One region of the Pseudonocardia sp. T1-2H genome, then DNA from elsewhere that is predicted to be linked to it. Evidence: riboswitches for the same ligand, from Rfam matches in the RefSeq annotation. Region 1 holds a riboswitch; each other region holds the start of a gene.
What was found. Region 1 has a riboswitch for S-adenosylmethionine ahead of thrC (threonine synthase). Riboswitches for the same ligand answer to the same signal wherever they lie in the genome.
Positions count from the first base shown of each region.

Region 2: linked by a shared signal. The riboswitch ahead of WBK50_RS01270 (GNAT family N-acetyltransferase) and the one ahead of thrC (threonine synthase) in region 1 are both predicted to bind S-adenosylmethionine.
Region 3: linked by a shared signal. The riboswitch ahead of WBK50_RS11905 (aminotransferase class V-fold PLP-dependent enzyme) and the one ahead of thrC (threonine synthase) in region 1 are both predicted to bind S-adenosylmethionine.

Region 1 is NZ_JBBPCL010000001.1:4,907,580-4,913,794, forward strand. It holds gene holA (DNA polymerase III subunit delta) at 137-1,120, opposite strand; SAM riboswitch class I at 1,266-1,410, shown strand; gene thrC (threonine synthase) at 1,417-2,688, shown strand; gene WBK50_RS24245 (sensor histidine kinase) at 2,835-4,211, opposite strand; gene WBK50_RS24250 (hypothetical protein) at 4,160-5,062, opposite strand; gene WBK50_RS24255 (hypothetical protein) at 5,104-6,215, opposite strand, start outside.
Region 2 is NZ_JBBPCL010000001.1:239,790-246,004, forward strand. It holds gene WBK50_RS01260 (PDR/VanB family oxidoreductase) at 1-1,113, shown strand, start outside; gene WBK50_RS01265 (LLM class flavin-dependent oxidoreductase) at 1,655-2,188, shown strand; SAM riboswitch class I at 2,317-2,408, shown strand; gene WBK50_RS01270 (GNAT family N-acetyltransferase) at 2,726-3,220, shown strand; gene WBK50_RS01275 (amino acid ABC transporter permease) at 3,213-4,163, shown strand; gene WBK50_RS01280 (amino acid ABC transporter ATP-binding protein) at 4,175-4,930, shown strand; gene WBK50_RS01285 (ABC transporter substrate-binding protein) at 4,961-5,953, shown strand; gene WBK50_RS01290 (LLM class flavin-dependent oxidoreductase) at 5,971-6,215, shown strand, end outside.
Region 3 is NZ_JBBPCL010000001.1:2,388,900-2,395,114, forward strand. It holds gene hutI (imidazolonepropionase) at 1-829, shown strand, start outside; gene WBK50_RS11905 (aminotransferase class V-fold PLP-dependent enzyme) at 831-2,201, opposite strand; SAM riboswitch class IV at 2,248-2,363, opposite strand; partial or broken gene WBK50_RS11910 (VOC family protein) at 2,453-2,671, shown strand; gene WBK50_RS11915 (VOC family protein) at 2,728-2,832, shown strand; gene WBK50_RS11920 (alkaline phosphatase PhoX) at 2,973-4,370, shown strand; gene WBK50_RS11925 (HAD-IC family P-type ATPase) at 4,557-6,215, shown strand, end outside.

The DNA of each region.
Region 1 (6,215 bases):
CCACCGGGATGGCGCCTTCGGTGCGTTCGGGGCCGCCGCCTCCCGCCACTTGAGTGGCTCGAGCGTCAGCCTGCGCTGCTCGAGCCACTCGAGCGGCGTGGTACCCGAGCAGGCCCGACGGTCGAACGGCAGGGGGTCAGTGGGGGTGGCGGGCCTCGACGATCGCCAGGACCGCACGCTCCAGGGCGTAGCCCGTGTCCGCGGCCGCGCCCTTCACGTCCGCGTTGACCTGCGCCGTCGCCGCGATCGCCACCGCGAGGCCCTCCGGCCGCCACGCTCGGACCTGTCCCTGGGCCTTGCGGACCTTCCAGGGCGGCATCCCGAGCGCACCGGCGAGCCGGTTGGGGTCCCCGCGCCCCGCGGCCCCGACCTTCGCCAGCGTGCGGACCGCGTCCGCCAGGGCGTCCGCCACCAGGACCGGGGCGACACCGAGCACGAGCGCCCAGCGCAGCGCCTCCAGCGCCCCCGTCCGGTCCCCGGCCACCGCCTTGTCCGCCACCGCGAAGCCGGAGGACTCGGCGCGGCCGCGGTGGTAGCGCCGGACGGCGTGCACGTCGATCGAACCACCGGTGTCCGCGACGAGCTGGCCGGTAGCCGCGGCGAGTTCCCGCAGGTCCGAGCCGACCGCCTCCAGCAGGGCCGCGACCGCGTCCCCGCTGATCGACCCGCCCGCGCGCCGGACCTCGGACCGGACGAAGTCCGCGCGGGCCTCGGCGCGGGTGATCCGGTCGCAGGTGGTGACGTTCGCGCCGCGTTTGCGCAGCTCGTCCGCCAAGGCCTTGCCCCGGGCCCCGCCGGCGTGCAGCGCGACCAGCACGATGCCGTCGGCCGGTTCGGCCGCATAGGAGGTGATCGCGGCGGCCATCTCCTTGTTCGCCTCCTGCGCGGCCTGGACGACGACCACGCGTCCCTCGGCGAACAGCGACGGGCTGAGGTATCCCGCGAGCTTCCCCGGAGTGATCTCGGAGGCGCGAAACCGGCGGATCTCCGCTTCGGGGTCCACGGCCCGGGCGGCGCGGAGCACGTCGATCACCGCGCGCTCGACCAGCAGTTCCTCCTCGCCCACGATCAGCTGCACGGGGGCGGGCGGCCGGGTGCGCGGAGAGGCTGCGGAGCTCACCCCTCCATCGTGGCCCACCGGGCCGGTGGATCGTGACCCGCCTCCCACATGCGGGACTCCGGCTTTCGCAGACCGAAACCCGTGCCGTAACGTCTCGGTCATCCACGTGGCGAGGTTCGCCTTGCCCGGTGGCACAACTGCATATGGCTCATCCAGAGGGGTAGAGGGAACGGCCCGTTGAAGCCCCGGCAACCGGCGTCGAGCGACGATCCGCGCGAACACATCCGTGTCCGCTCGTCGACGAACCAGGTGCCAATTCCGGCCCGCGAACCACGCGGGACAGATGAGGAGATCTCGTGACTCTCACTGCTGACATCCCTGCCGGCACGTCGTACGACCTCGGCCCCGCCCGCGCGCTCTCGTGTCGCGAGTGCGGCCACCAGATCCCGCTGGCCGCGGAGTTCGCGTGCCCCCGGTGTTTCGGCCCGCTCGAGGTGGCCTACGACTTCCCGGCCATCACCCGCGAGGCCATCGAGGCCGGCCCGAAGTCGATCTGGCGCTACAAGGACCTGCTCCCGGTCCCGACGAACGTGCAGACGTTCCCGAATACCGAGCCCGGCCTGACCCGGCTGATCCAGGCGGACCGGCTCGCCGCCGAGCTCGGCGTCCGCAAGCTGTGGGTGAAGGACGACACCGGCAACCCGACGCACTCGTTCAAGGACCGCGTCGTCGCCGTCGCCCTCGCCGCCGCCCGCGAGCTCGGCTTCAAGGTCCTGTGCTGCCCCTCCACCGGCAACCTGGCCAACGCCGTCGCCGCGGCCGCCGCCCGCGCCGGCTGGGACTCGGTCGTGCTGATCCCCTCCTCGCTGGAGCAGGCGAAGATCACCACCACCGCGGTCTACGGCGGCACGCTGCTCGCCGTCGACGGCAACTACGACGACGTGAACCGCCTCGCCACGGAGCTGGCCGCGGAGCACGAGGAGTGGGCGTTCGTGAACGTGAACGTCCGCCCGTACTACGCCGAGGGCTCGAAGACCCTGGGCTACGAGGTCGCCGAGCAGCTCGGCTGGCGGCTGCCCCGGCAGATCGTCGTGCCGGTCGCTTCCGGCTCGCAGCTCACCAAGGTGGACAAGGGCTTCGCCGAGTTCGTGAAGCTCGGCCTGGTCGAGGACACCCCCTACACGATCTTCGGCGCGCAGGCGACGGGCTGCTCGCCCGTCGCCGCGGCTTTCGAGAACGGGCACGACGTGGTCCAGCCGGTCAAGCCGGACACCATCGCCCGCTCGCTCGCCATCGGCAACCCGGCCGACGGCCCCTACGTGCTGGACTCGGTGCGGCGCACCGGCGGCGCCGTCGGGCACGTGACCGACGAGGAGGTCGTCGAGGGCATCCGGCTGCTCGCCCGCACCGAGGGCGTCTTCGCCGAGACCGCCGGTGGCGTCACCGTGGCGACGGCGAAGAAGCTCATCGAGGCCGGGCTCATCGACCCGGACGCCGAGACCGTCCTGCTGATCACCGGCGACGGCCTCAAGACCCTCGACGCGGTCTCCGGCCAGGTCGGCCCGACCGCGACCGTCCCGTCCACCAGCAAAGCCGTGCGCGAGGCTCTTTCCTTCCTCGACGACTGAACCCGCCCGGACCTTGTGCCCGCCCGGACCCGGAGCCCGCTCCGAGCCCGGGGCGGGCCGCATCCGCGGGGGCGGGCAGCGGGCTGCCCCGCGTCGAGCTCCGGTCCCGCCACCGTGCGATCTCAGCCTCTCAGCCGGCGTTCGCGTCAGGCGGGTCGGCTCCGTCCGGGATGCGACCCCAGAAGCACCGTCGCATCTCGGCGTACGGGCCCCGAACCGTCGGCCGATAGGGGGATCGAACCCTCGACGGTGGTACCGGCTCCCGGCCTGGAACGGATCTCCAGCCGACCACCGACCGCGCCCATCCGGGCCAGCACGTTGCGCAGCCCGCGGCCCGGCGACCCCGGCTCTGCCCCGAGGTCGTATCCCGGCCCGTCGTCGCGCACGGTGAAGCACAGCCACTCGGCGGCCTCCGCCAGGCGCACCGCCACGGCCGCGCCAGGCGCATGCTTGTGAGCATTGCTGACCGACTCCAGGCAGCAGAAGTACACGGCGGCCTCGACGTCGGCCGGGAATCGGCGGTCGGCGACGAGGCCGCCGAAGTCCAGGGTGACCGGCGGGTGCCCACCCGACAGCTCCAGCTCCAGCGCCGCTGCCAGACCCCGTTCGGACAGCAGCAGGGTCGACACCCCGGTCACGGTGTCGGCGAGCACCGCCTCCACCGTCTCGATCTGCCCGGGCATGTCGTCGAGCTGGTTCCGGGCCTGGTCGAACTGCGCAGTGGCGACCTGGTGCTGGACCAGGCCGAGGGCGAGACGCAGGGACACCAGACGGTGCTGGGCGCCGTCGTGCAGGTCACGCTCGATCCGCCGTCGTTCACTGTCCATCTCCGCAACCGCCCGGCGCCGCGACACCGCGATGTCCTCGGCGTGCGCCACCGCGGTCCGGAGCTGGCGCTCCAGCTCGAATCCGGCCCGGCTCGCCTGTACCACCACACCCAGGCTGTCAGCCATGTTCATCATCAGGCGACGTCGTTCCGCGTACATGCCGACGACTGCCCCGCGGTCCACGGCGATCGACCCGATGCGCTCCTCGCCGTGACACACGGGCACCTCGACCAGATCCTCGGTGCCCGGGTCGGTGCCGTCCTCGGTCCATGAGTAGCTGCGGTCGGGCAGTCCGGGCCGGACGACGCTCAGTCTGCAGCTGGCTGCCCCCAGGCTTCGTGCGATGGCCTCGGCGACTCGTGCCAGATCCGGAGCATCCCTCGGGGTGAGGCGCGACAGTGCCGCGAGGCCGGCGAGCACGCTGTAGGGCGTCGGCCGGGTCCCGTAGAGCAGCCGGTCGACCAGCCGCTCGGCGCGCATGTGTACGGGTAGGAACGACAGCGCTTCCAGCGCCGTGGCGAGCACCGTGACCAGAACGAAACCGCCCAGGACACCGGAGACGATCGAGGCGACGAGTATCCCCTCGACGACCACGAAGCCGCCGCCGACCAGCGCCACCACCAGCGTCGTGGTCAGCGCCAGGCTCAGCACCTGCTCGGTGTTCCACAACCCCGTCCGCCGCGTCGCGACCAGCACGGCTGCGGCGATCGCCGCCGATGCGAAGCGGGCGAACCAGAACAGCAGCGCGGTCGGCTCCCCGCTCCCGCCGCTGCCACGTGGCGTCGGATCGACGATTGTCGCGGGGGGCCAATACACCCCGGGAAACGCAACGCCAGCAGCGTGACCAATCCCAGTGCGGCCGCGATGGCGAGCACGGCCGCCAGCACCGTGAACAGCATCCGGGCCTGGCTGCGCTGCTCCATGGTCGTGCCGGGGCGGATCTGCCGCCGCGTCAGCGCGGCCAGCACGACCACCGGGACGAGAAACCCGAAGAACAGCACGGTGCCGATGCTCTCCGGGATGAGCCCGGCCCCCTCGCCGACCAGCATCAGAGCACTGACTCCCACGGCGATCAGGATCTTGCGCAATTCAGAACCCGGGCGCAGGAGCCGACCCCAGGGGAAGAGCAGCAGCCCCAGGAGATAGCTCGCGTAGGCCACGCCGCTCAGCAGAACCTGGGGCAGATTCCCTACGGGCAGGGCTCCCGCAGCCTGCACCGCGACCGCCCCGGCGTTCGCCTGCAGGTTGAACGCGCCCGCCGAGGCGACCATCGCGATCGTCAGCAGCCGGATGGGCCATTCCTGTGCGCGCGAGGCCAGCAGCATCGCGGCGATGGTCAAGTTGAGCGCACTGAACGCGTAGTCCAGCGCGGCTTGGGAGAGCGACTCGCAGCTCCGCTCCGCCTCGAGCAGCCCGCGCGCCCAGAAGTGGCCCTGCGCCCCAACTTCCAGTGCCGCTTTGATACCCGGTGCGGTATCCGCGGCCACCACCACCGCACCCAGAACGAGCGAGCCGACCGAGAGGACACCGGAGATCCCCAACAGCACGGCGAAGCCCACAGTGGCCGGCCGGGACCAGCTACGCCCCCTCATCGCACCTCCGCCACGACGGTGCTCGACTCGACGAGCGGGGGCTCGAGCCGGTCGGGCAGCCAGGCCCGCACGATGACCATCCGGCCCGGTGCTGCCCCACGGGGGGTCGCGACGTCGGAGCCCGGTTCGCATGCTGCCCCCTCGGCCTCGACTGCCGGCTCGTCGGTCAGGTCGAGGTCTCCACCCAGGGCCTCGAGCCGCTCCGTGTCGCCGGCGAGTGCGTCACGCAGTTGCTCCACAGCGACGGCGGGTGCGGCGTCCTCGATCTGCACGCTCAACCGGCCCGGGGTCTGTTCGAAGTGCACCAGCAACTCGCGCTCGGCTGGCCGGCCGGCCAGTTTCTGCACCGCGCAGGCCGCGACGTAGTAGATTCCGGACTCGATCTCCCAGGCCAGCCGTCGAGTGAGGTCGCCGGTCAGCCGCACCGGCCGCGGCAGGTCCGCGGCCAGCTCGTCGAGCGCCGCCACCGGTCCCTGCTCGCGCAGCACCGCCGGGTACACCCCACGAGCAATCACGCGGAACCGGTCGGTCAGGTCGTCCAGCCCGACGCGGGCCCGCTCCAGGGCATCTTTCACCCTGTCCGCCCGTTCCCGCCCGGGGTCGAGGTCCGCCCGCGCCTCGAGCACCTCGGTCCGTAGCGCCGCGAGCCGATCCGTCGTCGCGTGACCGAGCTCTGTGATCAAGCGGCGGCGTTCGACCTCGCGCGCCCGGGCGAGCCGCTGTCTGGACGCCTCGAGATCGGCAGCGAGACCATCGACCCGGCGGATCCGCTCCGCCACCTCGGCGTTGAGCGCGACGCAGCGCAGCAGTAACCCGGCGCCGTTCGCCATGTCCTGCACCAGCCGGTGGTCCTCCGGCGTGATCCCTGCGTCCGGCTTCTCGACGGCCAGCGCCGCGCGCAGCACCGTCCCCTCGAGTACCGGGACCACACAGCCGGTGCCCGTTCGGTCGAGCAGGACGGCGAGGTTCTCGATGGTCGGCGGTCCCGCGCCTTCGGGCGGCTGGGTGGCCGCGCTGTGCAGTTGGTCGCCGACGGCGAGCCACACCGCGGTCCGGCTGGCCCCGGTACCGTCCGCCAGCACCTTTGCGAGGCCGGGGAGAGCCTCCT
Region 2 (6,215 bases), 4.7 Mb from region 1:
CTGAGGCTGATCGTCCGGCAGGTGGTCCGCGAGGCCGACGGAGTCGTCTCGGTGCTGCTCGCGGACGCGGAGGGGGGCGAGCTGCCGCCGTGGGAACCCGGCGCACACATCGACCTGTGCCTGCCCGGTATAACGCGGCAGTACTCGCTGTGCGGGGACCCGGCGGATCGACACCACTACCGGCTCGGGGTGCTGTTGGAGCCCAGGAGTCGCGGAGGATCACGCTTCGTGCACGACATCTTGGGCCCCGGACATTCAGTGACAGTCCGCCCACCGCGCAACCACTTCCGCCTCGGTGAGGCAGCCGAATACCTGTTCATCGCCGGCGGAATCGGTATCACTCCGCTGTTGCCGATGATCGCGCGCGCCGAGGCCGAAGGGCGTCCCTGGCGTCTCGTCTACGGCGGGCGGTCGCGTGGTTCGATGGCTTTCCTCGGGCAGGTGGCCACCTACGGTGACAAGGTCGAGGTGGTGCCCCAGGATGAACACGGGCTGCTCGACCTGGCCGAGCTCCTGAAAGTCCCTGGCCAGAGACACGTCTATTGCTGTGGGCCCGAACCTCTACTGGCGGCCGTGGAGAGCCACTGTGCCGGTTGGCCAACAGGCCGACTGCACGTGGAGCGGTTCACGACGGCGGCCCTGGTCGGCGACGCGGACAGCCAGACGGCGTTCGAGGTGGAGTGCGCGGAATCGGGTGTGACCGTGGCTGTGGCGATCGGGCAGACCATGCTCGACGCCATGCTGGAAGCCGGTCTCGACCTCAACTTCGATTGCAAGGAGGGGACGTGTGGTACGTGCGAGCTCGGCCTCGTCGAGGGCGTCGCTGATCATCGAGACGCGGTACTCACTCGGGAGGAGCGCGACGCGGGCGAGTTGATTCTTCCCTGCGTCTCTCGTGCCCGGAGCTTCCAGGCTTGTCGTCGAAGCGTGAGCATGATCGAACGCCGGGGCGGTCGGCCTTCGAATTGCGACCATCAAGGAGGAGACCGTCCGGTTGTACCGGCTCGGTCGGCTCGTGCGACTGGAGATCCAGTATGTGTTGCGCGTCCGCCGCAGCCAGTGCCACGAAGGCGCCGCCGCCGGTGTCAAACGGCCTGCCGGGCGCTGGTTTAGTAGAGAAGCTCGAACTCACGACCAGGCTGATCAGAGGTCGTCCAGTAGGCGTCGGTCAGCGACCTCATCTTCGGCGTCCCCGGAGTCGTCGCCTACATCTCCCAGCCCACGCCGCGGGCCCTGCCATCCCTGCGCAAGACCATGAGATGGCACGAGGTCCGGCCAGCTTTGTGGCCTTGGTGATCGTGCTCTACCCACACCGTCGACCCGCATCTGGCCGCGATCCCGCTCTTCGAAGTAGTCGGCACGGCGGCCGAGCGTTCGAGATCGAGCCAGTCCTCATACCGGCCCGCGTGCTCGGCGACCCCGTCGTGATGGGGAGTGGTTGACGATGCCGACGTGACACGAGTCGTGACACGAAACCGCGTCGACAGGTGTTGTCACGGTGGGCCGAGGCACCGGTCGCGTTATTGTTGTCGCTGGCAGATGCGCTGTGATGTGAGTAACCATCCTCTTTTAATCCGCGGGTTGTGAGTTCGATCCTCACGGGGCCCACCCCTTCCTACCTGGGGAGATCGTACCTCGGGATGATCACCTTTGGGTGTCCTGGAGCGGCCTGCGCAGCGGCGGCGACAGCGCGGTCGTCGCGGGGGAGCGCGGTCTGGCGTTCGCGGCGAACTACCACGTCAGCCCCGGGACCGTGCTCGAGGCGGTGGACGCCTACCGCAAGGCGTTCCGGCCGTCGGAGCGCCTGGCTGCGCCGTACGTGATGGTGTCGGCCGATGTGGTCGTCGCGAAGAACGACGCGACCGCCGGCGAGCTGGCCGCGGGCTACGGACCGTGGGTGCACAGCATCCGCGCCGGCGCCGGCGCCATCCCGTTCCCCGACCCGGCCACGGCGACCGCGCACCCGTGGTCCGACGAGGACCGGGCGCTGGTGGCGGACCGGGTGGCGACCCAGTTCGTCGGCTCGCCGACCACCGTCGCCGAGCGCCTCGAGGCCTTGCAGCGGGTCACGGGTGCCGACGAGCTGCTGGTCACCACGATCACGCACCGGCACGACGACCGGGTCGCCTCCCAGGCGCTGCTGGCGCAGGAGTGGGCGGCGCGGGCCCGGACCCGCCTCGCCTCCTGAGCCCGGCACACCGGTCGCCGCCCCGCGAATGTCCGGACCTTTCCGCAGCTCAGGACGGGTGTGGCGCCGATGACACTTGCATGTTCATGCTCTTGACAACCGGATCGGGTGACGGGTTGAGTGCGAGAAGTCCATCCAGAGCGGCCGAGAGACCCGGCTCGACGACGCCGCAGCAACCCGCGCCCACGGCGCAGGGTGCTACCGCCGGGACCGATGGGAGCGGTATGTCGAGCCGAGTGCTGCGGGTGCCCGCGCGCCGGCAGCTGCGCTGTTGGTGGACGCGCCGGCGACACGTCGACCTCTGCCGGACGCACACCGCGCTCTGTCGCTGACCGCCCCTGCTTCTGATCGGCGCTGTCGCTGATCGGCGCTGCGCTGATCGGCGCTGCTCCTACCCCTCACCGACCAGCCCTTCGTCACGGCCGCGCGAACGCGGACCGTCCGTCCACAGTGCTCCGGTGTGCCCTCGTGCGCACCGCTTCGGGGGTCCCTCATGTCCATCTGTCCGCACCACCACGCCCACGCCGGAGGGGTGCGGTGACGGTTCCGCTCGAGACCCGACGGGTCGACTACACCGATCCGCTCGTCCTGCCGATGCTCGTCGAGCTCGACCACGAGTACTGGACGCGCTATCGGCACACCCTCGGTGACCTCGCCGAGGAGATACGCCGCGAGCGCGCCCGGTTCGCGCCGCCGGACGGCGGGCTGATCCTGCTGCTCGCCGAGGGCGTCCCGGTCGCGGGTGGTGCCTTCCGCCGGTGGGGCGCCGACACCGCCGAGCTCAAGCGGATCTGGACGGACTCGGCCCACCGCCGCCGCGGCCTCGCCCGACGCGTGCTGGCCGAGCTCGAGGCCGAGATCTCGGCGCGCGGCTACCGCCGGATCTACCTGACCACCGGGCCGCGCCAGCCCGAGGCACAGCAGCTGTACCTGGCTACCGGCTACACCCCGCTCTACGACCGCTCCCTCGATCCCGAGGAGATCGGTCCCCACCCGTTCGAGAAGCACCTGACCGGAGACCGTGATGAGTGAGCTCGCCACCGCGCACGCCCCGCCCGCCCGCGAGGAGGGCCCGGACGACGCCGATTTGACGATCGTCCAGGCCCGCCACCCGTGGCGGTGGGTGGCGACTGCGGTCGTCGTGGTGCTGGTCGCGATGGCGCTGCACGCCCTGGTGACCAACGCGGCGTGGGACTGGGCGACCGTCGGGCAGTACCTCTTCGCGCCGTCGATCATCCGCGCGGTGCTCCTGACCCTGCAGCTCACCGTGCTGGGGATCGTCGTCGGGTTCGTGCTCGGGACGGTCCTCGCGGTCATGCGGCTCTCGCCGAACCCGTTGCTGCGCTCGGTCAGCTGGACCTACATCTGGATCTTCCGGTCCGTCCCGCTGATCCTGCAGCTGCTGTTCTGGTACAACCTCGCGCTGCTCTACGACTCGATCTCGTTCGGCGTCCCCTTCGGGCCGGCGTTGTTCGAGATCGGCGCGATGGACCTGGTCGGGCCGGTGACCGCCGCGGTGCTGGGTCTCGCGCTGCACCAGGCCGCCTATGCCGCGGAGGTCGTGCGCTCCGGCTTCCTCGGCATCGACCAGGGCCAGCTCGAGGCCGCCGCCGCGCTGGGCATCCCGCGCTGGCGCCGCTTCCGGCGCATCCAGCTCCCGCAGGCCATGCGCACGATCGTCCCGACGGCGGCGAACGAGCTGATCGGCCTGGTCAAGGGCACGTCGGTGGTCTACATCATGGCGCTGTCCGAGCTCTTCTACCAGGTGCAGGTGATCTACACCCGGACCGGCCGGGTGATCCCGATGCTGCTGGTCGCGGCGGTCTGGTACCTGGTGCTGACCACCGTGCTGTCCATCGGGCAGTTCTACGTGGAGCGGCACTACGCCAAGGGGGCGCTGCGCGTCCTGCCGCCCACGCCCCTGCAACGGCTACGGGCCACGTTCGCCAGGTTCCGGCGGGAGGTGGCGGCGTGAGCCCCGCACCGATGGTCGACCTGCGCGGCGTGCACAAGAGCTTCGGCGGGATCGAGGTGCTGCGCGGCGTCGACCTCACGGTCCGGCCCGGCGAGGTGACGGTGGTGCTCGGGCCGTCGGGCTCCGGCAAGTCCACGCTGCTGCGCACCATCAACCATCTGGAGAAGGTCGACCGCGGGTTCGTCCGGGTCGACGGCGAGCTGATCGGCTACCGGCGCTCCGGGCGGAAGCTGCACGAGCTGCCGGAGCGGCAGGTCCTGCGCCAGCGCAGCCGCATCGGCTTCGTGTTCCAGAACTTCAACCTGTTCCCGCACCTCACCGTGCTCGACAACGTCGCCGAGGCGCCGCTCTCCGCGCAGGGCCGGGACCGGGCGACCGTGCTCGGCGAGGCCCGCGAGCTGCTGGACCGCGTCGGGCTCGTCGACAAGGTGGACGCGTACCCGCGCCGGCTCTCCGGCGGTCAGCAGCAGCGGGTCGCGATCGCCCGCGCGCTTGCCCTGCGACCCAAGCTCCTGCTGTTCGACGAGCCCACCTCGGCGTTGGATCCCGAGCTGGTCGGGGAGGTTCTCGACGTCATGCGCGACCTCGCCCGCAGCGGCACCACCATGGTCGTGGTCACCCACGAGATCGGCTTCGCCCGCGAGGCGGCCGACACCGTGGTGTTCCTCGACGAGGGCCGCGTCGTCGAGCAGGGGCCGCCCACCCAGGTCCTCGACGACCCCCGCGAACCCCGCACCCGCGCCTTCCTCGGCGCCGTCCTGCGCTGACCCGGCGCTCCCACCGACCGAAGGAAACCCATGTCCCGCATCCCCCGGCCGCTGCGCCACCTGCGGCTCGCCGCCGTCGCCCTCCTCGTCCCGGTACTGGCGGCCGTGGCCTGCTCCGGGCCGGACCCCGACCGGGCCGCGGCCCCGCCGTCGGCCGCCGGCGCCGCCGTCAACACCAGCCCGGAACAGAACCAGGTGCGGGCCGAGAAGGTCGACGCCATCGCCGCGAAGGTGCCGCAGGCGATCCGTGACCGCGGCACCCTCGTGGTGGGCACCACCGGCAGCGGGAACCCGCCGCTCTCCTTCCGGGCGGACGACGACCGCACCGTCATCGGGGTCGAGCCCGACCTGGCCCAGCTCGTCGCCGACACCCTCGGGCTGAAGCTCGACCTGCAGCCGACCTCCTGGGAGAACCTCTTCCTGGCCGTGGAGTCCGGGCAGTACGACGCCGGCTTCTCGAACATCACGGTGACCGAGGAGCGCAAGGACAAGTACGACTTCGCCACCTACCGGGTGGACACCGTGTCCTTCGAGGCGACGAACGCCGGGAAGGTGCAGCGGATCGAGAAGCCGGCCGACATCTCCGGGCTCACCATCGGCGTGGGCTCGGGCACGAACCAGGAGCAGATCCTGGTCGACTGGAATGCGCAGAACGAGAAGGCGGGGCTCGCGCCGGCGACGATCCAGTACTACCAGAACGTCGGCGACTACTACCTCGCCCTCGACTCCGGCCGTCTCGACGCCTACTTCGGGCCGAACCCGGGCGTGGCGTACCACGTCGCAACCGGCGGCAAGACGAAGATCGTCGGCTCGGTCAACGGAGGCGGCGGCGGCGTGCAGGCCGACATCGCGGCGATGACCAAGAAGGACAACGGGCTGGTCACGGCGCTGAACGAGGCCCTGAACTCGGTGATCGCGAACGGGAAGTACACCGAGGTCCTCGGTCGCTGGAACCTGACGAACGAAGCGCTGCAGACCTCCGCCGTCAACCCGCCCGGCCTGCCGCGAAAGCCCGCGTCCTGATCGTCGGAGGAGCACTCATGAGCCGCCCCCTGCACCTCGCCGTCGAGCTCGACGGCGAGGGCGCCCATCCCGCCGCGTGGCGGCGGGCCTCGCACGCCCCCGCCGCGCTGCTCACCCCCGAGCGCGTCCGCGCGCTCGCCCAGGTCGCCGAGAACGCCGGCGCCACCCTCGCGACCTTCGACGACTCGCTGCTCCCGCCCGACGGGGTGGGGCCGGTCGGGCGGATCGGCGCGGTGGAGCGGGCCGCGTTCGCGGCGGTGCA
Region 3 (6,215 bases), 2.5 Mb from region 1:
CGACGACGCGCTGCGCGCCCTGCTCGCCCGCCGAATGGCGGAGCTGCGCGCGCAGGGCACCACCACCGTCGAGATCAAGAGCGGCTACGGCCTGACGGTCGACGACGAGCTCCGCACGCTCCGGCTCGCCGCCGAGGTCACCCCCGAGACGACCTTCCTCGGCGCCCACGTCGTCCCGCCCGGGACCGATGTGGACTCCTACGTCGCGCTGGTGACGGGCGAGATGCTCGACGCCTGCGCCCCGCACGCCCGCTGGATCGACGTGTTCTGCGAACCGGCCAGCCCGCACGCCTTCGACGGTGAGGCGGCCCGGACCGTCCTGGAGGCCGGCCGGGCCGCCGGGCTCGGGCTGCGGGTGCACGGCAACCAGCTCGGGCCCGGGCCCGGCGTGCGGCTCGCGGTCGAGCTGGGGGCGGCCAGCGTCGACCACTGCACCCACCTGACCGGCGACGACGTCGACGCGCTGGCCGGCGGCGACACCGTCGCGACGCTGCTGCCGGGCGTCGAGTTCTCCACGCGGTCGCCCTACCCGGACGCGCGCAGGCTGCTCGACGCCGGCGTCACCGTCGTCCTCGCCACGGACTGCAACCCCGGGACGTGTTCCTCGTCGTCGATGCCGTTCATGATCGCCCTCGCCGTCCGGGAGATGGGCATGACGCCCGCCGAGGCGCTGTGGGCCGCGACGGCGGGCGGGGCGCGGGCGCTGCGGCGCACGGACATCGGGGTCGTCGCGCCGGGGAACCGCGCGGATCTCGCGGTCCTCGACGCGCCGACGCACCTGCACCTGGCCTACCGGCCGGGGGTCCCGATCGCCCGGTCGCTGTTCTGACTCACTCGCCGCACCCGGCGCCCCGCCCGACGGGACCGTCGCCGAGGCCGAGCGGGTCGTGGTCCCGCGGGTCCGACGTGGGCTGCCACCGGCCGTCGACGATCGAGTAGCCGACGCCGGGGCCGTCCGTGACGAGCGCCCGCAGGGCCGTGAGCAGGCGCTCGACGTGCTCGGCGGTGGTGCCGAGGCCGAGGCTGGCCCGCACCGCGTCGCTCCCGCCGGCGATCCGGGCGAGCAGCGGGTGGGCGCAGAACTTGCCGTCGCGCACCCCGATCCCGTGCTCGGCGGACAGGTACGCGGCGACGAGGCCGGCCGGGACGCCGTCGACGGTGAAGCTCGCGACCGCGACCCGGTCCGGGGCGTCGGACCAGATCGTCAGCGGGGTGACGCCGGGGATCGCGGCGAGGCCGTCGGTCAGCGTGGCGAGCAGCGCGCGCTCGTGGGCGACCGCGTCGTCCAGGATCGGGTCGAGCGCGCGGCAGGCGGCGGCGAGCGCGGCAGCACCCAGGACGTTCGGGGTTCCCGCCTCGTGCCGGTGCGGGGCAGGGGACCAGGCGACCTCGGCCGTGTCGCCCCCGGCGGTGACCTCGCGGACCGCGCCGCCGCCCGCGAGGTACGGGGCGGCGACGTCCAGCCAGTCCCGGCGGCCGACCAGCGCGCCGGCGCCGTAGGGGGCGTAGAGCTTGTGCCCGGACAGGACCAGGTAGTCCACGCCGGTGGCGGCGATGTCGACACGCCGGTGCGGGGCGAGCTGCGCGGCGTCCAGGACCACGCGGGTGCCGCCGGAGTGGGCGATCTCGACGATGCGCTCGACCGGCAGGATCTCCCCGGTCACGTTGGACGCGCCGGTGATCGCGAGGAGGGCGGTGGGCCGGGCGGCCAGCGCCTCGCGCAGCGCCTCGAGGGTGGCCTCGACGGTCGGCCCGGCGGTCAGCACGCGGTGTCCGCCGCTGCCGCGCCAGGCCAGCAGGGTCGCGTGATGCTCGACGTCCAGGGTGAGCACGGGGCCGGGGACGGCGCCGGCCAGCAGGTTCAGCGCGTCCGTGGTGTTGCGGGTGAAGACGACGACGTCGTCCTCGCGGGCGCCGACGAACTCGCCGATCGTGGTGCGGGCCCGCTCCAGGACCGCGGTGCAGACCTGCGAGGCGTACCCGGCACCGCGGTGCACGCTGGCGTAGTAGGGGAGCAGCTCGGCGACGTGGTCCGCGACGGCCGCCAATGCGGGGGCGCTGGCGGCGACGTCGAGGTTGGCGTAGGCGACGCTGCGCCCGTCGACGAGCGGGACCCGCAGGTCGCACCCCACGACCGGCGGGAGCGTCGCGCAGGTGCCGGCGGCGGGCTGCACGGGGCGGGTGGGCGTGACGACGGACATGGTGATCCTCCCGGGACCTTCACAGGACCCGGATCGCGAGGGATCGGGTCCGCGCTTGCCGGGCGCGGGTGTTCGCGCCGGCCTGGTCGTCACCCGGAGCACCCCACCGCGGAGGAGGGTTGCCGGCCAGCAAGCCGGGGCTTGACGCTGGCACTCGTGACCTGTGTCAGACCGTAGGGCGGTCCCGGCGCGGCGGTCAAGTCCGATGTGACCCGCTCGAAACTGTCGGCGCCCGGTCCTACGGTCCTCACATGACCGCGATCGGAAAGTTCACCCTGGCTGCGCTCGACTGTCCGGACGCCCTGGCGCTCGCGCGCTTCTACTCGGCGATCACCGGTTGGCCGGTCGCTTCGGAGGACACCGCCGCCGACGACGCCTGGGTCGAGCTCGATGCCGGCGACGGCGCGGTGACCATCGCGTTCCAGCAGGTCACGGACTATCGGCCGCCCGTGTGGCCCGGATCCGAGCATCCGCAGCAGGCGCACCTGGACTTCGAGGTGCCGGACCTGGACCGGGGGAGAAGCAGGTGCTCACAATCGGCGCGCGCAAGGCCGAGGTGCAGCCCGGGGAGACGTTCCAGGTGTTCCTGGACCCGGTGGGCCACCCGTTCTGCCTCGTGTCGATCCGCTGACGGAGGGCTCGCGCGCTTGATCCGTTCCGTTCCGCCGCCGTTCACCCTCGTGCCTCCTCCGTCCGTCACTGTGGCGGCCGGCCACCCCCCGGTCGGGTGATGCGCCCGCCCGGGACGTGCACGGAACGGAGACACACGAGATGACCCAGGAACTGTCGCGCCGGGGATTCCTGCAGCGCACCGCTGTCGCAGGGGCCGGCGTGATGCTGATCGGCGGGACCGAGATGCTGATGACGGCGCCGTCCGCGTCGGCCGCGCCGCGCGAGCCCGGCTACGGACCGCTCGTCGCGGACCCCGCCGGGCGCCTCGCGCTCCCCGCGGGCTTCGCCTACTCGATCGTCACCCATGCGGGTGTCACCAGGCTGGAGTCCGGCGAGCCGACGCCGCGCAACCACGACGGCACGGGCGCCTTCCGCCGTCGCGGCGGCGGCACGGTGCTGGTGAACAACCACGAGATCCGGGACCCGTTCGGCACCCACCTTCCCGTCCCGCACCTCGACGGCCTGACCTACGACCCGGGCGCGGCCGGCGGCTGCACCGTCGTCGAGACGAACCCGGACGGCACCCGCCGGACCGAGTACGTCGGCATCGCCGGCACCGCCACCAACTGCGCCGGCGGGCAGACCCCGTGGGACACGTGGCTGACCTGCGAGGAGATCGACGCGCTCGCCGGGACGGGCGGCTTCCAGAAGGACCACGGCTACGTCTTCGAGGTGGACCCGTACGACCGCGGGGCCAACCGGGACCCGCAGCCGATCAAGGCGCTCGGCCGGTTCGAGCACGAGGCCGCCGCCCTCGACCCCCGCCGCGGGGACATCTACCTCACCGAGGACGCCGCCAAGCCGAACGGCCTGCTCTACCGGTGGGCCCCGCCGCGCGGCTACCGCGGCCGGCACGGCGCGCTGCGCGGCCTCGGCCCGACGGACGGCGTGCTCGGCGCGATGAAGGCGGTCGACGGGGCCGGTAAGCATGTCCCGGACCTGTCGCTCGCGACGAAGGTCGGCACGACCTACGCGATCGAGTGGGTGCCGGTCCCGGACCGCGACGGCCGCGGCACCGCCACCCGCAAGCAGTTCGGTGACGGCGACATCACCCGCGCCCGGAAGCTGGAGGGCGCCTGGTGGGACGCGGACGGCGCCTGGATCGTCTCGAGCTTCGCCCGCGAGGAGAGCCCGGTTCAGCACGACGGCCAGGTCTGGTTCTACGACCCGGAGTGCGCCACGCTGACCCTGCGGCTGCTGTTCGGCCGCAACGCGAGCCCGGACGTCGACGGTGCGTTCGACGGCCCGGACAACGTCAGCATCTCGCCCTACGGCGGGGTCATCCTGGCCGAGGACGGCGAGGGCGTGCAGCACCTGGTCGGCGCGACGGAGAGCGGCGTGACCTTCCCGGTGGCCCGCAACGACTTCACCGACGACACCAAGAACGTCGAGTTCACCGGGCCGGTCTACTCGCCGGACCGGAAGGTGCTCTTCGCCAACATCCAGGAGCCCGGCTACATGTTCGCCGTCACCGGCCCGTGGCGGCACCAGAGGTGAGGAACTGATCCCGTTCCCCGGGCCGGCGTCGCCCCGGGGACGGGAGCTGCCGTCCTGCGGCGCATCCACCCCGGATCACCGGTCGCGCGGGCATGGATGCGCGGACGCCCGACCCGAGGCCGGGGGCGGCCGTGAGAGGTGTTCCGATCCCGGCGGACCGGGTACCCGCGGGGCACCAGGCCGAAGATGCTGTTCGAGGGGCCGTCGATGGCGCTGCTCCATCCGTCCGCGCTGGTCCGCCGAGCAGCGGACGGCGCGATCCACGTCGCCGCGGCCGGTGTCGGGCTCGCCGCGGGATCGGCGGTGTTCACGGCCGGGCTCGTGGCGGAGTCGACGCGGGTGGGCGCCCGCGCGGCGCGTGCCGCCGCCGGCACCACGGTCGCGGCGGCCGCGAAGTCCGCGGAGCTCGCCAAGGACGTCGGCCTCGGGAGCGTCCGGATCGCCGGGACCGTGGTCACGGGATCGGACCGGGTCACCGACCGCAGCGGGAGGCGGCTCGCCGACGTCGCCCGCGGAATGTTCGAGCCCCCGCAGGCGCGGCACAGCCGCCGCGTGTGGGCCGCCCCCGGCCGGACGCACGTCGAGCTCGCCGCCCCGACGCTGGAGGGCGGCCCGGAGGTCGAGCGGGCCCTGCGGCGGCACCTCGAGCGGCTCGAGGGCGTCGAGTGGGCGGCGGTCAACGACGTCGTCGGGCGTGTCCTCGTGGCCTTCGACGACAAGCGGATCACCGTCGAGGACCTGGTCGGCGTGGTGTCTGCGATCGAGCGGGCACGCGGCGGGCGCCAGGTCTTCCCGCACCACGACGAGCACCCCGCCGACCTGGAACCGCTGCTGGCCGCGATCGTGACGGCAGCCGTCGACACCGCGGCCATCGGGATGGCCTACGCCGGGAAGGCGCTGGCGGTGCCGGCCCTGACCCGGCACGCCACGCTCGTGCTCGCGCTGCTCGACTCGCAGCAGTGGGTCAAGCGGGGGCTGACCGACCGGATCGGGCCGATCGGCACGGACCTCGTGTTCACCGGGATGAGCGCGCTGCTGCACGCGCTGACGCAGAGTCCGACGATTCCCGCGCTCAACGCCGCGGCGGCCGTGCAGCGAGCGGTGGAGATGTACGCCCGGCGGGAGGTGTGGCGGCGGCGGGAGCAGGTGCTGTGCAGGCCGACGCCGCCGGACGCCTCCCCGGAGCCGATGCCGGCCCCGGGCGAGCGGCCGGTCCCCCTGCGACCCGGACCGATCGAGCACTACCGGTCCCGGCTGGGCCCGACGTCGCTCGCGGGTGCGGGGGCGCTGCTCGCACTGACCCGACAGCCGGCCCGGTCGGCGGACCTGCTCAAGGGCCTCACCCCCAAGGCCGCGGTCCAGGGCCGGGAGGCGTTCGCGGCCGTGCTGGACCTGCTGATGTGCCGGCGCGGGGTGCTGCCGATGGACGGCTCGGCCTACCGCCGGCTGGACCGCGTCGACGTCGTCGTGCTGGACAGCGACGCGCTGTGCACCGGCCCCCCGGTCGTGCTCCGGGCGGCCGCCGAGACCGGGGGACGGGACGAGGCCGCGCTCTGGACGGCGGCGACGAGGCTGGTCGGCGGGACCGGCGCGGAGGACGAGGGCCGCTGCGGTGAGACCGAGGGCCCGCGCCTCGGGCCCGCGGAGGAGTCGCCGGACGCGCCGGGCGGGTGGCTGCACGGGCTGTTCGAGGGCGCCGAACGGGTCGGTTCGGTCGTGGTCGCCGCCGAGCTCGATCCGCACGCCGAGGCCCTGCTCGTCGCCGCCGGTGAGGCCGGGCACCGCCTGGTCCTCACCGACCACGTCGGGACGCGGGAGATCGCCGGTGTCGCCGACGAGGTCGCG